DNA from 2 places in the Streptomyces sp. KMM 9044 genome. Region 2 is predicted to be linked to the other one. Evidence: predicted binding sites of a transcription regulator. Region 2 holds the regulator's gene; the other holds the start of a gene.

Region 1 (7,692 bases), 810 kb from region 2:
GCCACCGGTCAGGACGAGAGCCTCGACCCGCTGCACGAGGTTGCGGGGATCGAGCGCGTCGGTCTCCTTCGTACCGGGACCGCCGCCGCGCACATCCACGGCGGCCACGGCCCCGCCCTCGGGCGCGAGCACCACCGTGGTGCCGGTGAGCAGGCCGTCGCCGGTACGGGTCGCGTGTCCCACCCGCACACCGGCCACATCGGTCAGAGCGTCAACAGTCATGGCGTCAGTCTCGCGCGGTCGCCGTCGGAGCGGGGAGCCGCCACCGGGAGCAACCGGGGAGAAGGCACCGGGGAGAAGGCACCGGCGAGAAGGCACCGGCGAGAAGGTACCGGCGGGGAGCCGAGGGAGAAGCCGCCGGCCGGGGAAGGTTCCACCGGGGCCGTACTCTGGGCGTATGAGCACTGTCCCCGATCCCCGGCCGCGCGAGCCGGAACCCGAGCTGGTCTTCGACGATCCGCTGGACCAGCCGTCCGCAGACGACACCGACCGGGGGTGGGGCGACCGCCCGTCCGGCGACAGCGCGTCGGATCTGAAGCGCTTCCTCGACGAGAAACCGCCCCACCACATCTGACCCGGGTGCCGTGCGGGCCGGTGCCGGCTATCGCTCGCCGTACCCCGGGCCGTCACCACGTCCCGCGCCCTCGTCGCGCCGCGGGCCGCGCTGTGCCACCAGCTCGTCGCGGATCTCCTTGAGTACTTCGAGCTCGGATATCTCGATGATCTCCTGCGTGTCCTCCTTCGCCTTCCTGCGGGCCTCGACCCGGGCCAGGTACCGGGCCATGGGCATCACCATCAGGAAGTAGACGACCGCGGCCGTGACCACGAACTGGAGCGTCGCGCCGAGGACCGAACCCCACAGAATCCTGACGCCCGTCGCGGCGTCGCCGGTGCCCGTGCAGGGGCCCTTCAGGCACGAGCTGTAGGTGTCCAGGTTCTGCGTGCCGAAAGCGCCGACCAGCGGATTGATCATCCCTTTCACCACCGCGTTGACGATGTTGGTGAAGGCGGCGCCGATGACCACGGCCACAGCCAGGTCGATGACGTTCCCCCGCATCAGGAAGGCCTTGAAGCCCTGCCAGATGCTGGTTTCGTTCTTCTCGCTCACCCCGGGGCTTCCTTTCGTATGTGTGACGCCGGGAACCAAACGCTCCGCAACCTACGTCAGAGCTCCGCCGAACCGTGCGGTTGGGTCCCTTGAACGAGGCACTCGACACGGGCCCCGCGCCATCGGCCGAGAAGGGCCGGCTCACCACAGGGTCACCGCCAGTTGTGAGGTGGTGCTCGCGCCGGCGAGGCCGGCCGCGGTGGCGCGCGGAACCGACAGCACCACCAGCGCCCCGCCCGTGCCCGTGTCCTCCAGTGGTTTCGGCACCTCGGCGACCCGCGCCCCACGGGCGACCACCCGGGCCCCACCGTCCGTCCCCCGCTCCCCGGCAGCGACGACATCGACCCGGTCGCCCGGCCTCAGCAGCCGCACGGTGGCCGCGTCGGCGATCCGCACCGGCGCCGTGACCCGCGCTCCCGCGCGCTGCGCCCGTACGGCACGGTCTCCCGTGGACGCCGGCCCGGCGTGGGTGCTCGAAGCGCCGTCGGGATGCCCGCGCGGCCGGTCCGCGTCCCGGGGGCCCGCCGCCACCAGCGCCACCGCCGTGACGACGAGCCCGACCGCCGCTGCCCGCCTCCGGTGCCGGACCAGCCGAGCCGACCGAAGAAGCCCGCCCCGTACCCGCACCGGCGCGAAGTGCGGCACCTCGCAACGCGGCGGGACACCGGCTCCGGGCGGGTGCGGGACAACGGCGGGGCGGGAGAAAGGGGGCGCGGGGGAGGGAGACGGAGAAACGGAGGGGAGGGACGGAGGAAACTGCACGGGACCACCACCTGCGACGAGGGAACGGCTTGCGGACCCCACGATGGGGCTTCCCGCCGTTCTCCGTCGGAGCCTGTGGACAGACCACAGCCTGTGGAAAACTTCCTCACCCGAACGTGCGCCGCGCCGCGAGCCCCGCGACGGCTGCCCCCCCCGTCGGCCCTACGGCAGAGCGAACCCCGGATCCACCCCGCCCAGCGCCGAGGCGCACGGGCAGTCCCGTCCCTCCGTCGCCGGCAGCGCCGCCACCGTGTCGAAAAGCACGTTCCGCAACCGGTCCACGTTGTCCGCGAACACCCGCAGCACCTCGTCGTGCGAGACGCCCTCGCCGGTCTCGGCACCGGCGTCGAGGTCGGTGACCAGGGCCAGGGACGTGTAGCAGAGCTCCAGTTCACGGGCGAGCGCCGTCTCGGGGTGGCCGGTCATGCCCACCACCGACCAGCCCTGCGCCTGGTGCCACAACGACTCGGCGCGGGTGGAGAACCGAGGTCCCTCGACCACGACCAGCGTGCCGCCGTCCACCGGCTCCCAGTCCCGCCCGCGCGCCGACTTCAGGGCGGCTGCCCGGCCGACAGGGCAGTAGGGGTCGGCCAACGACACGTGCGCGACGTTCGGGACGGTGCCGTCGGGCCGGGGCAGCCCGTCGAAGTAGGTGTTCGCCCGGGACTTCGTACGATCCACGAGCTGGTCCGGGACCAGCAGTGTCCCCGGCCCGTACGCGGGCCGCAGCCCGCCCACCGCGCACGGCCCGAGCACCTGGCGCGCGCCGACCGACCTGAGCGCCCACAGGTTGGCCCGGTAGTTGATCCGATGGGGCGGCAGATGGTGACCGCGCCCGTGCCGGGGGAGGAAAGCGACCCGCCGGCCGGCCAGTTCACCGAGGAAGAGGGAGTCACTGGGCGCCCCGTACGGGGTGTCCACCTGAACCTCGGTCACGTCGTCGAGGAAGGAGTAGAAACCGGAGCCGCCGATCACGCCGATCTCGACGTTCGCCTTGTTCGCCATGCTCCGCACCCTAACCGGCCCCGGAAACGCCGAGGACCCCGTCGTCGTACGACGACGGGGTCCCGCAGGGGAATTCGGCCTCAGGCGGCGCGCAAGGATCCGGCCTCAGGCGGCTGTGCTGCCGGCGGTGCTGCTGCCGGCACTGCCGGATCCGGACGACGAGCCGGAGCCCGGGTTCGAGCCGGAGCCCGAGGAGGACGAAGCAGAGGAGGACGAGGAGGGCTCGGAGGACGAAGACGAAGACGAACCCGTCGACGAACCGGCCGTCTTCGACGCCGTGGCGCTGCTCGACGAGGAACCGCGGCTGTCGTTGCGGTAGAAACCGGAGCCCTTGAAGACGATGCCGACCGCCGAGAACACCTTCTTCAGGCGACCCTGGCAGTTCGGGCACTCGGTAAGAGCGTCATCGGTGAACTTCTGCACCGCCTCGAGGCCCTCGCCGCACTCGGTGCACTGGTACTGATAGGTGGGCACTGTCTTCCTCCTGGCACTCTCACTCGATGAGTGCTAACGATCGTCAATGGTAACCCGTGCCGCAAGTGGTCGGCGTAACGCACGTCACCCCGCCGCGGTGGCGGCGGGAGCGTGACCGCCGTGAGGACGGGCCTTCGCGTGTGCCCGGCCCGTGCTCCGCGCGGACCCCGGACGCGTCCTCGAGCGTGTCTTCGCAGGCGGGAGCCATCTCCGGGGAGCCGCCACCACCCCACGCGTGCGCGCGGGCGGGCCTGGAAAGGGGCCTGCCCGGCGCCCTTCGCGACGGCCTGCCGATGCGTCACATCTCACTGACCCCGACGGGGTCGCGCCGGGCCGCGCCGCGCGTGACCTCGCGGGTCGTCCGGGGCGGCGCCAGCCGTGACCGCAGGGCCAGCAGCGTCACCAGGGCGAGCACGGTGCCGCCCATCGGCACCAGGAACCCGGCGCCGGTCCAGAGGCTGTCCTCCAGTTGCCCGGAGACCGTGACCGCGGTCGCCTGGCCGAGGGCCACCGCGCCGGTCAGCCAGGTGAAGGCCTCGGTACGGGAACCGGCCGGGACCAGGTCGTCGACCAGCGTGTACCCGGTGATCAGGGCGGGTGCGATGCACATGCCGACCAGGAGACCGAGACCGGCGAGGAGCAGCGCGGAGTGGGCGGTCCACAGGGCGGAGGCGGTCACCGCGAGCGCCGCGTACCCGATGACCAGGCGCCGCTGGGGGGCGGTCTTCCAGGCGATGGCGCCGCAGGCGATGCCGGAGAGCATGTTTCCCGCGGCGAAGACGCCGTACAGGATGCCGTTCAGCCCGGGTTCGCCGATCGACTCGGTGTACGCGGCCAGCGACACCTGCATGCCGCCGAAGACGGACCCGATGCCCAGGAAGATGACGATCAGGACGCGCACCCCGGGGACGCGCAGCGCAAAAGCGTGCTCCACGCGCGCGTGCCCGCGGGCGGCCACCTCGGGCTGTGTGCCCTTCTGAGCGGCGAACAGCAGACCGCCGGTCAGGGTCAGCGCGGCCTCGGCCACCAGGCCCGCCGCCGGGTCCACGGCCGTGCACAGGGCGGTGGCCAGCAGCGGCCCGACGACGAAGGTCAGCTCGTCGGTGACGGACTCGAAGGCCGCCGCCGTGGTCATCAGCGGGGAGTTCTTGAGCTTGACGCCCCAGCGGGCGCGCACCATGGGCCCGACCTGGGGCACCGAGGCGCCGGTGGGCACGGCGGCGGCGAACAACGTCCACAGCGGGGCGCCGTTCAGCGCCAGCGCGGTCAGGGTCAGCCCGGACAGGGTGTGTACCAGGACACCGGGGACGAGGACGGCGCGCTGTCCGTGGCGGTCGGCGAGCCGGCCGCTGTAGGGCGCGAACACGGCCATGGCGACGCCGGTGACCGCCGCGACGGCGCCGGCCGCGCCGTACGAACCGGTGGTGTGCTGCACCAGCAGCACGATGGAGAGGGTGAGCATCGCGAACGGCTGGCGTGCCGCGAAGCCGGGGAGCAGGAACGTCCAGGCGCCGCGCGTGCGCAGCAGTCGGCCGTATCCCGGACGGGAGGTGGCCGCAGGGTCCTTCGACGTGGTGACCGTGGATGCCACGGCCCGTGCCTTTCTGCCGCCTGGTGGCGCGGGGGTCCCTGGTGTCGGGCGCGCCGAGAGCTGTCCTCTTGCGCTGACTGCGGTAGATGCCGGTGCCACAGCTCAGGGCGTGCCGGCCGCCATACGGTCGCGCCAGCTCTGCGTCAGGCAGAGTTGGTTCGATCTGGGTATCGCTTGCATGGTACAGGCGGTCCCAGGTATACACAGGCGCCAGGCGCTTGTGATCCTGTGAAAGTGGGCGCAGGAGTGCTGCGGCCCTGTGAATGACGGGTTGTGCCCGACCCGCGCGAACGACGCCGGAAGTGACGTTTCAGCCCCCGCCTCCGCTCCTCCGGTCGCCCCCGGGCCTCGCCCCGTCCGCCCCCAGCCAGCCGGCCAGTTTGCCGCCGCGGCCCACCGCGCGGAGCCGGCGTTCGACCGCGTCCCGGACCGGGTCGGTGGCGACGACGAGCAGTTCGTCCCCGCGCCGCAGGATCGTCGTCGGTCCCGGAACGAACGAGGTGCCCCCACGCACGACGAGCGTGACAGCAGCCCCCTCCGGCAGCCGCAGCTCGCCGACCTCCACGCCGTGCATTCTCGATCCCTCCGGGACGTCGACCGACAGCAGATGTCCGCGCAGCCGCTCCAGGGGCGCCGACTCGATGCCCAGGTCGGCGGCCTCCGCGCTCTCGCCGAGCCGCAGCGTGCGGGCCAGCCACGGCAGCGTCGGTCCCTGGACGAGGGTGTAGACGACGACAAGGATGAAGACGATGTTGAAGATCGACCGGCTGCCGGGAACGCCCTGGACCATCGGAATCGTCGCCAGGATGATGGGCACGGCGCCGCGCAGCCCGGCCCAGGACATCAGCGCCTGCTCCTGCCAGGGCACCCGGAACGGCACCAGGCACAGCACGACGCTCAGCGGGCGGGCCACCATGGTCAGCACCAGCCCGATGATCAGTGCGGGCACGATGTCGTCACCCAGCTCGTGCGGGGAGACCAGCAGGCCGAGCAGGACGAACATGCCGATCTGGGCGAGCCAGCCGAGCCCTTCGGCGAACCCGCGCGTGGCGGGCCAGTGCGGCAGCCCGGCGTTGCCCAGCACCATCGAGGCGAGGTAGACGGCGAGGAAGCCGCTGCCGTGGGCCATGGCGCCCGCCGCGTAGGCGGTGGTGGCGATGGCCATGACGGCGATGGGGTAGAGACCCGAGGCGGGCAGTGCCACGTGCCTGAGCCCCAGGGAGCCCAGCCGGCCCACGGCGAGTCCGATGACGGCGCCGATGGCCAGCTCCAGGGCGATCTCGCCGAGCAGGACGTACCAGTGCTCGATCGGGCCTGCCGTGGAGAAGGCGAGCACCAGGATGACCACGGGGGCGTCGTTGAAGCCGGACTCGGCCTCCAGCGTGCCCGTCACCCGTCCGGGGAGCGGGATGCGCCGCAGTACGGAGAAGACGGCCGCCGCGTCGGTCGAGGACACCACCGCGCCGATGATCAGCGCCTGCCGCCACTCCAGCCCGATCAGGAAGTGCGCGGCCGACGCGGTGACACCGACGCTCGCCGCGACGCCGACGGTCGCGAGGACGGCGGAGGCGGGCAGGACGGGTCGGATCTCCGTCCACTTGGTGCCCAGACCGCCCTCGGCCAGGATCACGACCAGGGCCCCGTACCCGATGACCTGAGTCAGCTCGGCGTTGTCGAAGTGGATGCCGCCGATGCCGTCCTGGCCCATGGCGATACCGATGCCCAGGTACACGAGCAGGCTGGGGAGCCCGCTGCGCGAGGAGATCCGGACCGCCACGACGGCGACGAGCAGGACCAGCGAGCAGACGAGCAGGAGCTGGTTGAGGTGGTGGACAGTCGTGGCCGTTCCCTTCCCTGGCACCCGCGCGGTGCGCCGGGCTCCGGTCCGGGGCCCGGGTTGACCGGCACGTTCACGGCGAACTACTTCGTTACCTTACCTAACTCTTGACGCTTTCTTGACGTGCGCTCCTGGCATCATCGAACGCCCGTCCAGGGTGGTATCCGACTCCGCGTCAAGTGGCGCAGGGCCCTGCGCCTATCGTTGCTCCAGCGCTCAGTTAAAAGCACAGCCCGCCCTGCCGCTCGCGTAAGGACAGCAAGGACAGCGATGCCCCCCAATACCACCGCCTCCACGGGTCAGCAGCCCGGCACGTCCGGCAGGAGAAAGGGGCGCAAAGCCCGTCTGATCGTCTTCGTCCTGGTGCTGGCGCTGATCGGCGGTGCCGTCTACGGGGCGTACTGGTCGGTCGGCACCGTGCGTGCCTCCTTCCCGCAGACCAAGGGCTCGATCACCCTCGAGGGCCTGTCGGGCACCGTCGACGTGCAGCGTGACGACCACGGGATCCCGCAGATCTACGCCTCCTCCGACGAGGACCTGTTCATGGCACAGGGCTACGTCCAGGCGCAGGACCGGTTCTACGAGATGGACGTCCGCCGGCACATGACCTCCGGACGCCTGTCGGAGATGTTCGGCGAGAGCCAGGTCGAGACCGACGAGTTCCTGCGCACCCTGGGCTGGGACCGGATCGCCCGGGAGGAGTACGAGAAGACGCTTTCCCCGGCGACGAAGAAGTACCTCGACGCCTACGCCAAGGGCGTCAACGCCTACCTGAAGGGCAAGGACGGTGCCGCGATCTCCCTGGAGTACGCGGCCCTGGGCTTCACCAACGACTACAAGCCCGGCGCCTGGACACCGGTGGACTCCCTGGCCTGGCTGAAGGCGATGGCCTGGGACCTGCGCGGCAACATGCAG
Region 2 (7,692 bases):
GGGCGGGGCTCCGCCCCGTCCAGGTCGTCGAGGGTCCACAGCCGGCCGGCGCTGGAGTAGACGACGCGGGTGCCGTCGGTGGCGGCGTGCCGGGCGTAGAAGCCCCCGAGAGGCGTGTGCCGACGCAGGTCGGACCCGTCCGCGAGGGAGGAGTACAGCGCGCCGGTGCCCTCGTGGTCGGAGAGGAAGGCGATCCTGGCCCCCACCCAGATCGGGTACTCGATGTTCCCGTCGAGGTCGGCGTGCAGGCGGGCGAACTCGCCGGGGCCGTCGGCTGTGTTCTCCGCGCCGTCGCCGGAGTCCTGCTCGATCCACAACTTGCCCGCCGTGCCGCCCCGGTAGCGCTTCCACGCGGCGGCCTCGCGGCCCATCGTCGCGGAGAGCAGGACGGTGCGCGGCCCGTGGGCGACGTCGCCCACGGGGCCGTGAGGCAGCGTGGCGGCGGGTCCGCCGTCGAGAGGGACCGCACGGGCCCAGGTGCGGCGCAGGCTGGCCTGACCGTGGGTGCTGAGCGCCAGGACCTTCCCGTCCGGGGTCCAGCCGCGCACCTGGGTCCTGGCGCTCCCCCAGTGCGTCAGGCGCCGACCGGGGCCGCCCTCGACGGGGGCGATGTGCACCTCGGGGGCACCGTCACGGGTGGAGGTCCAGGCTACGGTGGTGCCGTCGGGCGAGACGCGGGGCACCGTCACCGGCACGTTGTCCGCGCTGACCCGCCAGGCGCGGCCGCCGTCGAGCGGGGCGAGCCACACGTCGTCCTCGGCGGTGAAGGCGACCAACCCGCCGTGCGGATGCGGGAACCGGAGATACGCGGCGGAGGCGACCGGAGCAGAGTGCGTCACCCGGTCACCCTATGCAGGCGCGGTCGGCGTGGACAGGGGTTTGGATCACTTGCCCTCGACAGGGCGGCAGGACGGGTACTGGTCGCACCACACGGTCGTCGTGACCGCGGGCCGCGGGCCGCGGCTCGTGGGATCGCCCACCGGAGGCGGGCTGGTGGCGTCGCAGTCGCCCAGGCCGTCGACCCGGAACACCTGCTTGCCGTCCACCTTCGCGGTGATGTCCCCGCGCACACAGGCGCCGTTGACGGCGTGGGTGATCTTCCCGGTGACGGTGATCTCCTTGCCGTCCTCGGTCTCCCCGTCGCAGTCCACGGTGGCCACCGTGTTCTCGCTCGCGCTCGCGGACCGCGACGACGTGCTCGCGTCGTCCCCGTAGGAGGCGGTGCAGCTGAGCCACCGCACCCCGGCCTTCTGCCGGTTGAGCTCCCGGGTGACCGTCTCGTCGGTCGTGAGCGCCACCGCGTGCGAGCCGACCGAGCCCGGCTCGCACGCCACGGCCCCTCCCACGGCGACCACGGCGAACCCCACGGCCAGGACCGGCCGCCGCCACCGTGTCCCGCGCCGAGCCCTCGGCCAGGACCTCGGCCAACTCCTTGTCAGTGCCCCCTTGGACGCCATGGACAGCAGCCTGCCACCGCCCCCCGGCGTGACGGTAGGGCGCATACGGCCACCGCGCACTACCGTGAGCGGATGCGCAGCGAACGCCGGCTCAGGAGACTCGTCGTGGACGGTTCCGTCGCGGGCGGAGCGACCGCCCACCTGTGGTCGGTGCGCCATCGGCACAGTACCGAGGAGTCCTGTCAGGAGGTGCTCTCGCTGCACCGGGGCGAAAGGACGACGCGCCTCGTGTTCCGGGGCAGTGAGGGCCGTTTCGTCCCCGACGGCTTCCTGCACCCGGGGTGCGTGGCCCTCGGGGGACAGGCGGGGCTCAACCTGCACGAGCCCGGTGTCGTACGGGCCTTCGCCGACGAGGCGGCCCGGCGCGGGCTGCTCACCGGGTCCGGGTCCGGGTTCGCGGAGCTCGACGGCTGGGAGCTGTTCCCGGCGGTCGCCGCCACCCTCGCGGCGGACGGCTGACCTGTGCCGTCAGGACCAGCGGCCCGTGCGGGTCAGGAGCACGGCCGTCGCCGCGGTGCCGGCGGTGGAGGTGCGCAGGACACTGCGGCCCAGGCGGTAGGGCTTGGCGCCGGCCTGTGCGAAGAGCTCCAGCTCCTCCGGCGATACCCCGCCCTCGGGGCCGACGACCAGCACGATGGTGCCGAAGGAGGGGAGTTCGGCGGTCGCGAGGGGTTCGGTGCCGCTCTCGTGGAGGACGGCGGCGAAGTCGGCTTCGGCGAGAAGTGACGCGACCTGCCGGGTCGTGGCCGCGTCCGCGACCTCCGGGAAGTGTGTCCGTCGGGACTGCTTGCCCGCCTCGCGGGCCGTCGCCCGCCATTTGCCGAGGGACTTCAGCCCGCGCTCGCCCCGCCACTGGGTGACACAGCGCGCCGCCGACCACGGCACGACCGCGTCGACGCCGACCTCGGTCATCGTCTCCACGGCCAGCTCGCCCCTGTCACCCTTGGGCAGGGCCTGGACGACGGTGAGCCGGGGCGACTCCACGGGCTCCTCGACGACGTCGCCGAGGCGCACGATCAGCCGGTCCTTGCCCTCGGTGCCGGTCACCTCGCCCTCGGCCCGACGGCCGGCGCCGTCGGTGAGGACGACCCTCTCCCCTGCCCGCAGCCGCTTCACGGAGACGGCGTGCCGTCCCTCGGGGCCGTCGAGCACGTGGTGGTCAGAGCCGTCCGTGCCGAAGTCGTCCACGACGAAGACCGGGGCGGTCATCGGGCACCTCCCGCCGACAACGCGTTCCGGGTGGCGGTGAGTTCGGCGGCCAGCGCCTCCACCAGCTGCCCGGCGGGCAGCTCGCGGGCCATCCGGTGGCCCTGTCCCGCCCACAGCGCCATGCCCTGCGGATCCCCGGCGGTGGCGGCGGCCTTGCGCAGCGGGGCGGTCAGATGGTGGACGTCCGGGTAGGCGGCGGGGGCGTACCGGCCGTGCTCCCGCAGGAAGCGGTTGACCAGGGCGCGGGCCGGGCGTCCGGAGAAGGCGCGGGTCAGTTCGGTGCGGGTGTACAGGGGGTTGGTCAGCGCCTGCTTGTGCAGGATGTGCGCACCGGACTCGTGCGTGGCGAGGAACGCCGTGCCGAGCTGGGCAGCCGAGGCGCCTGCCGCGAGGACCGCGGCGATCTGGCTGCCGTGCATGATGCCGCCGGCCGCGACGATCGGGATGTCCACGGCCTCCCGCACCTGGCTGATCAGGGACAGCAGCCCGATGCCGGAGCAGTCCGTCTCCGGGCAGTCCCGGTGGGTGCCCTGGTGGCCGCCGGCCTCGGCGCCCTGCGCTATCACCGCGTCGGCACCCACGTCCTGAACGGCCCGCGCCTCGTCGGGGGTGGTGGCGGTGGCCAGCGTGAACGTGCCGGCGCGGCGCAGGGCGTCCAGGACGTCACCGGCGGGCACGCCGAAGTGGAACGACACCACCGGCACCGGGTTGTCGAGCAGGACGGCGAGTTTGACGTCGTAGCCGTCGTCGCGGCCGCTGTCGGGGTCACCCAGCTCGGTGTCGTACCAGGGGGCCTCACCGGCCAGCTGATGGGCGTAGACGCCGACGGCGGCGGGGTCGGGGGTCTCGGGCTGGGGCATGAAGACGTTGACGCCGAAGGGGGACCCGGTCAGCCCGCGCAGCTGTTTGATCTCCTGGTACATCCCGTCCGCGGTCTTGTACCCGGCGGCCAGGAACCCGAGCCCTCCCGCCTCGGACACGGCCGCGGCGAGCGGTGGCACGGCGACTCCGCCCGCCATCGGGGCCTGCACCACGGGGTGCCGGAGGAGGTCGGTGAGGGCCAAGGACATGACGGCATGTTGCCACGTCCTTCGGACATCTCCGAATTGGATCGGAGAAGGACCACAACCGAATCGGGAACGGGTCCGAACCGGCCCCGGAAGCCGGCCGCGCCCTGGGCGCGGCCGGCTTCCAGGGCCACCGCGGGGACCTCGTCCGGTCCCCGCCCGTCAGCGCCCGTTGAAGGCGTCCTTCAGCCGGGAGAACAGGCCCTGCTGGCCCGGCTGGAACTGGCCCAGCGGGCGCTCCTCGCCGCGGAGCTTGGCGAGTTCGCGCAGCAGGCGCTCCTGTTCGGGGTCGAGCTTGCCCGGGGTCTGCACCTCGACGTGCACGATGAGGTCGCCCCGGCCGCCGCCCCGCAGGTGCGTGACGCCCCGGCCGTGCAGCGGGATCGACTGGCCGGACTGCGTGCCGGGCCGGATGTCGACCTCCTCCATGCCGTCCAGCGTCTCCAGCGGCACCTTGGTGCCGAGGGCGGCCGCCGTCATCGGGAGGGTGACCGTGCAGTGCAGGTCGTCGCCGCGCCGCTGGAACATGCTGTGCGGCAGCTCGTGGATCTCGACGTAGAGGTCGCCGGCGGGGCCGCCGCCGGGGCCGACCTCGCCCTCGCCCGCCAGCTGGATCCGGGTGCCGTTGTCCACACCGGCCGGGATCTTCACCGTCAGGGTGCGGCGGGAGCGGATCCGTCCGTCGCCCGCACACTCGGGGCACGGGTTCGGGACGACGGTGCCGAAGCCCTGGCACTGCGGGCAGGGGCGCGAGGTCATGACCTGGCCCAGGAAGGACCGGGTGACCTGCGAGACCTCGCCCCGGCCGCGGCACATGTCGCAGGTCTGCGCCGTGGTTCCCGGCGCCGCGCCCTCACCGCTGCACGTGGTGCAGACGACCGCCGTGTCGACCTGGATGTCCTTGGTCGTGCCGAACGCGGCCTCGTCCAGCTCGACCTCGAGGCGGATCATCGCGTCCTGACCGCGGCGGGTGCGCGAGCGCGGACCGCGCTGCGACGCCGTGCCGAAGAACGCGTCCATGATGTCGGAGAAGTTACCGAAGCCGCCCGCCCCGAAGCCTCCCGCGCCGCCGCCTGCTCCGGCCTGCTGGGTCGGGTCGCCGCCGAGGTCGTAGACCTGCTTCTTCTGCGGATCCGACAGGACCTCGTAGGCGGCGTTGATCTCCTTGAACCGCTCCTGGGTCTTCGGATCCGGGTTGACGTCCGGATGCAGCTCGCGGGCGAGTCGCCGGAAGGCCTTCTTGATCTCTTCCTGCGACGCGTCCCGGCGCACGCCGAGTACGGCGTAATAGTCGGTGGCCACTTACGACTCCGCCAGGATCTGTCCGACGTACCGTGCCACTGCGCGTACCGCTCCCATCGTTCCCGGGTAATCCATGCGGGTCGGTCCGACCACGCCGAGCTTGGCAACCGCCTCGCCGCCCGAACCGTAGCCCACCGACACGACGGACGTGGAGTTGAGTCCCTCATGGGCGTTCTCATGACCGATACGGACGGTCACGCCCGGATCCTTCGCCTCTCCGAGCAGTTTGAGGAGCACCACCTGCTCCTCGAGCGCCTCCAGGACAGGCCGGATCACCAAGGGGAAATCGTGCCCGAAGCGGGTCAGATTGGCGGTGCCGCCGATCATCAGCCGCTCCTCGTTCTCCTCGACCAGCGTCTCCAGGAGGGTGGAGAGCACGGTCGAGACCGTACCGCGTTCCTCGGGGTCGAAGGCCTCCGGGAGGTCCTCGACGAGGGACGGTACGTCGGTGAAACGGCGGCCCGCGACACGGCTGTTGAGCCGGGCCCGCAGATCCGCCAGGGACGCTTCGCCGACCGGCGCCGGGCAGTCGACCATACGCTGCTCGACCCGTCCGGTGTCCGTGATCAGCACCAGCATGGCGCGCGCGGGCGCCAGCGGGAGCAGTTCCACGTGCCGCACGGTCGAGCGGGTCAGCGACGGGTACTGCACGACGGCGACCTGCCGGGTGAGCTGCGCGAGCAGCCGCACCGTGCGGGCCACGACGTCGTCCAGGTCGACGGCGCCCTCCAGGAAGTTCTGGATGGCGCGCCGCTCGGGCGCGGTCATCGGTTTGACGCCGGCGAGCTTGTCCACGAAGAGCCGGTAGCCCTTGTCGGTGGGGATGCGCCCGGCGCTGGTGTGCGGCTGGGCGATGAAGCCCTCGTCCTCCAGGGCCGACATGTCGTTGCGCACGGTGGCCGGGGAGACGCCCAGGTTGTGCCGCTCGGTGAGGGCCCTGGAGCCGACGGGCTCCTCGGTGCCGACGTAGTCCTGGACGATGGCACGCAGCACCTGGAGCCTGCGTTCACTGAGCATCACGCACACCTCCAAAAGCCGTCCGCCCGGTCCGTTCCCTGGATGCCCTGGCACTCTTCGCACGCGAGTGCCAGACTCCCCGCCCAGTGTACGGCCGGGGGGTACTCCCCGGGCAAGGCCGGTACCGCGCGGTCGCGCCGAGAAAGCCGTAGGCCGTTAGCGTCACGGTATGACGGTGGCTTGGGAAGAGTCGGGATGGGAAAGGCTGGCGCCGGGGGTGGGGCGGTGCCGGCTTCCCGTGTGGGACTGCACGGTGGGACTCGTCGTCGGGGCGGACGCGGTGCTGCTCGTGGACGCCGGTTCGTCCCTGCGCGAGGGCGCGCGGTTGCGGGCCGGGGCGCAGTCGCTCGCCGGGCGGCGTGTGACGCATCTCGCGCTCACCCACCCCCACTTCGACCATGTGCTGGGGGCCGCGGTGTTCGCGGGTGCGGAGGTGTTCGGCGCGGTGGGGCTGGACACGGTACTGGCCCGGGGGCGCGAGGAACTGCTCAGGGACGCGGTGCGCCACGGCCTGGACAGGCGGGCCGCGGAGGAGGCCGTGGACGCGCTGGTCCGCCCCCGGCACACGGTGTCCGGCGAGTGGACGCTCGACCTGGGCGGTGGACGGCCGGCGCTGCTCGCGAACGTGGGCCCGGGGCACACGGCGCACGATCTCGCGGTGCTGGTGACCGGCGACCCGAAGGTGGTGTTCTGCGGCGACCTGGTGGAGGAGTCCGGCGAACCGCAGGCGGGCCCCGACTCCGTCCCGTCGCACTGGCCGTCCGCTCTGGACCGGCTGCTGGCCCTGGGCGGCGAGGACGCGGTGTACGTCCCCGGCCACGGCGCGGCGGTGGACGCGGCGTTCGTACGGACCCAGCGCGACGCCCTCGCGGCCCGCTCCGGCGTGTCGTGCTGAGTCATCGGCCGAACGGGGCCTGCTTCTCCTATCGTCATCGGAATGCGCCCGTACTCTCCTGACCTGACCCCTGGGTGGAAGAAGTCCCGGCCCGTCCCCGAGGTGCCGGCCGAGTCCGGTCTGGTGGTGGAGGAGCCCGGCAGCGGATTCTGCGGCGCGGTGATCCGCTGCGAGGCGGGCACGGTGACCCTGGAGGACCGCTTCGGCAAGCACCGGGTGTTCCCGCTGGAGCCGCGCGGGTTCCTCCTGGAGGGCCATGTGGTGACGCTGGTGCGGCCGGCCGCCGGTCCGTCGCGTCCGGCCCGTACGGCGTCCGGTTCGGTGGCCGTCCCGGGCGCACGCGCGCGCGTGGCACGCGCCGGGCGCATCTACGTCGAGGGACGCCACGACGCCGAACTGGTCGAGCGGGTGTGGGGCGACGACCTGCGCGTCGAGGGCGTGGTCGTGGAGTACCTGGAGGGCGTCGACGACCTCCCGGCGATCGTCGAGGAGTTCGGTCCTGGCCCGGACGCGCGGTTGGGGGTCCTGGTGGACCACCTGGTGCCGGGTTCGAAGGAGTCGCGCATCGCCGAGGCGGTCACCCGTGAGCACGCCCTGGTGGTGGGCCACCCCTACATCGACATCTGGGAGGCGGTGAAACCGTCGTCCCTGGGCATCCAGTCCTGGCCCCGCGTCCCGCGCGGCCAGGACTGGAAGACGGGGGTGTGCCGGGCGCTGGGCTGGCGCGTGGCGAACACCGGCGAGG

What was found. The regulator HrcA, encoded in region 2, represses chaperone genes, less so after heat shock. The targets are predictions, from matches to a motif close to TTNGCACTCNGNNNNNCNGAGTGCNAA.
Region 1: HUV60_RS19665 (FmdB family zinc ribbon protein) is a predicted target of HrcA. The motif match lies at 3,360-3,386, and genes of this name have one in related genera.

What each region holds. Positions count from the first base shown of each region.
Region 1 is NZ_CP113910.1:4,346,186-4,353,877, forward strand. It holds gene HUV60_RS19640 (P1 family peptidase) at 1-222, opposite strand, end outside; gene HUV60_RS19645 (hypothetical protein) at 398-574, shown strand; gene mscL (large conductance mechanosensitive channel protein MscL) at 602-1,108, opposite strand; gene HUV60_RS19655 (hypothetical protein) at 1,250-1,753, opposite strand; gene HUV60_RS19660 (S-methyl-5'-thioadenosine phosphorylase) at 2,033-2,875, opposite strand; gene HUV60_RS19665 (FmdB family zinc ribbon protein) at 2,981-3,349, opposite strand; gene HUV60_RS19670 (MFS transporter) at 3,648-4,940, opposite strand; gene HUV60_RS19675 (potassium/proton antiporter) at 5,251-6,801, opposite strand; gene HUV60_RS19680 (penicillin acylase family protein) at 7,048-7,692, shown strand, end outside.
Region 2 is NZ_CP113910.1:5,156,652-5,164,343, reverse strand. It holds gene HUV60_RS23225 (S41 family peptidase) at 1-839, opposite strand, end outside; gene HUV60_RS23220 (hypothetical protein) at 885-1,457, opposite strand; gene HUV60_RS23215 (hypothetical protein) at 1,530-1,916, shown strand; gene HUV60_RS23210 (16S rRNA (uracil(1498)-N(3))-methyltransferase) at 1,926-2,666, opposite strand; gene HUV60_RS23205 (nitronate monooxygenase) at 2,663-3,736, opposite strand; gene dnaJ (molecular chaperone DnaJ) at 3,896-5,035, opposite strand; gene hrcA (heat-inducible transcriptional repressor HrcA) at 5,036-6,052, opposite strand; gene HUV60_RS23190 (MBL fold metallo-hydrolase) at 6,222-6,947, shown strand; gene HUV60_RS23185 (DUF3097 domain-containing protein) at 6,990-7,692, shown strand, end outside.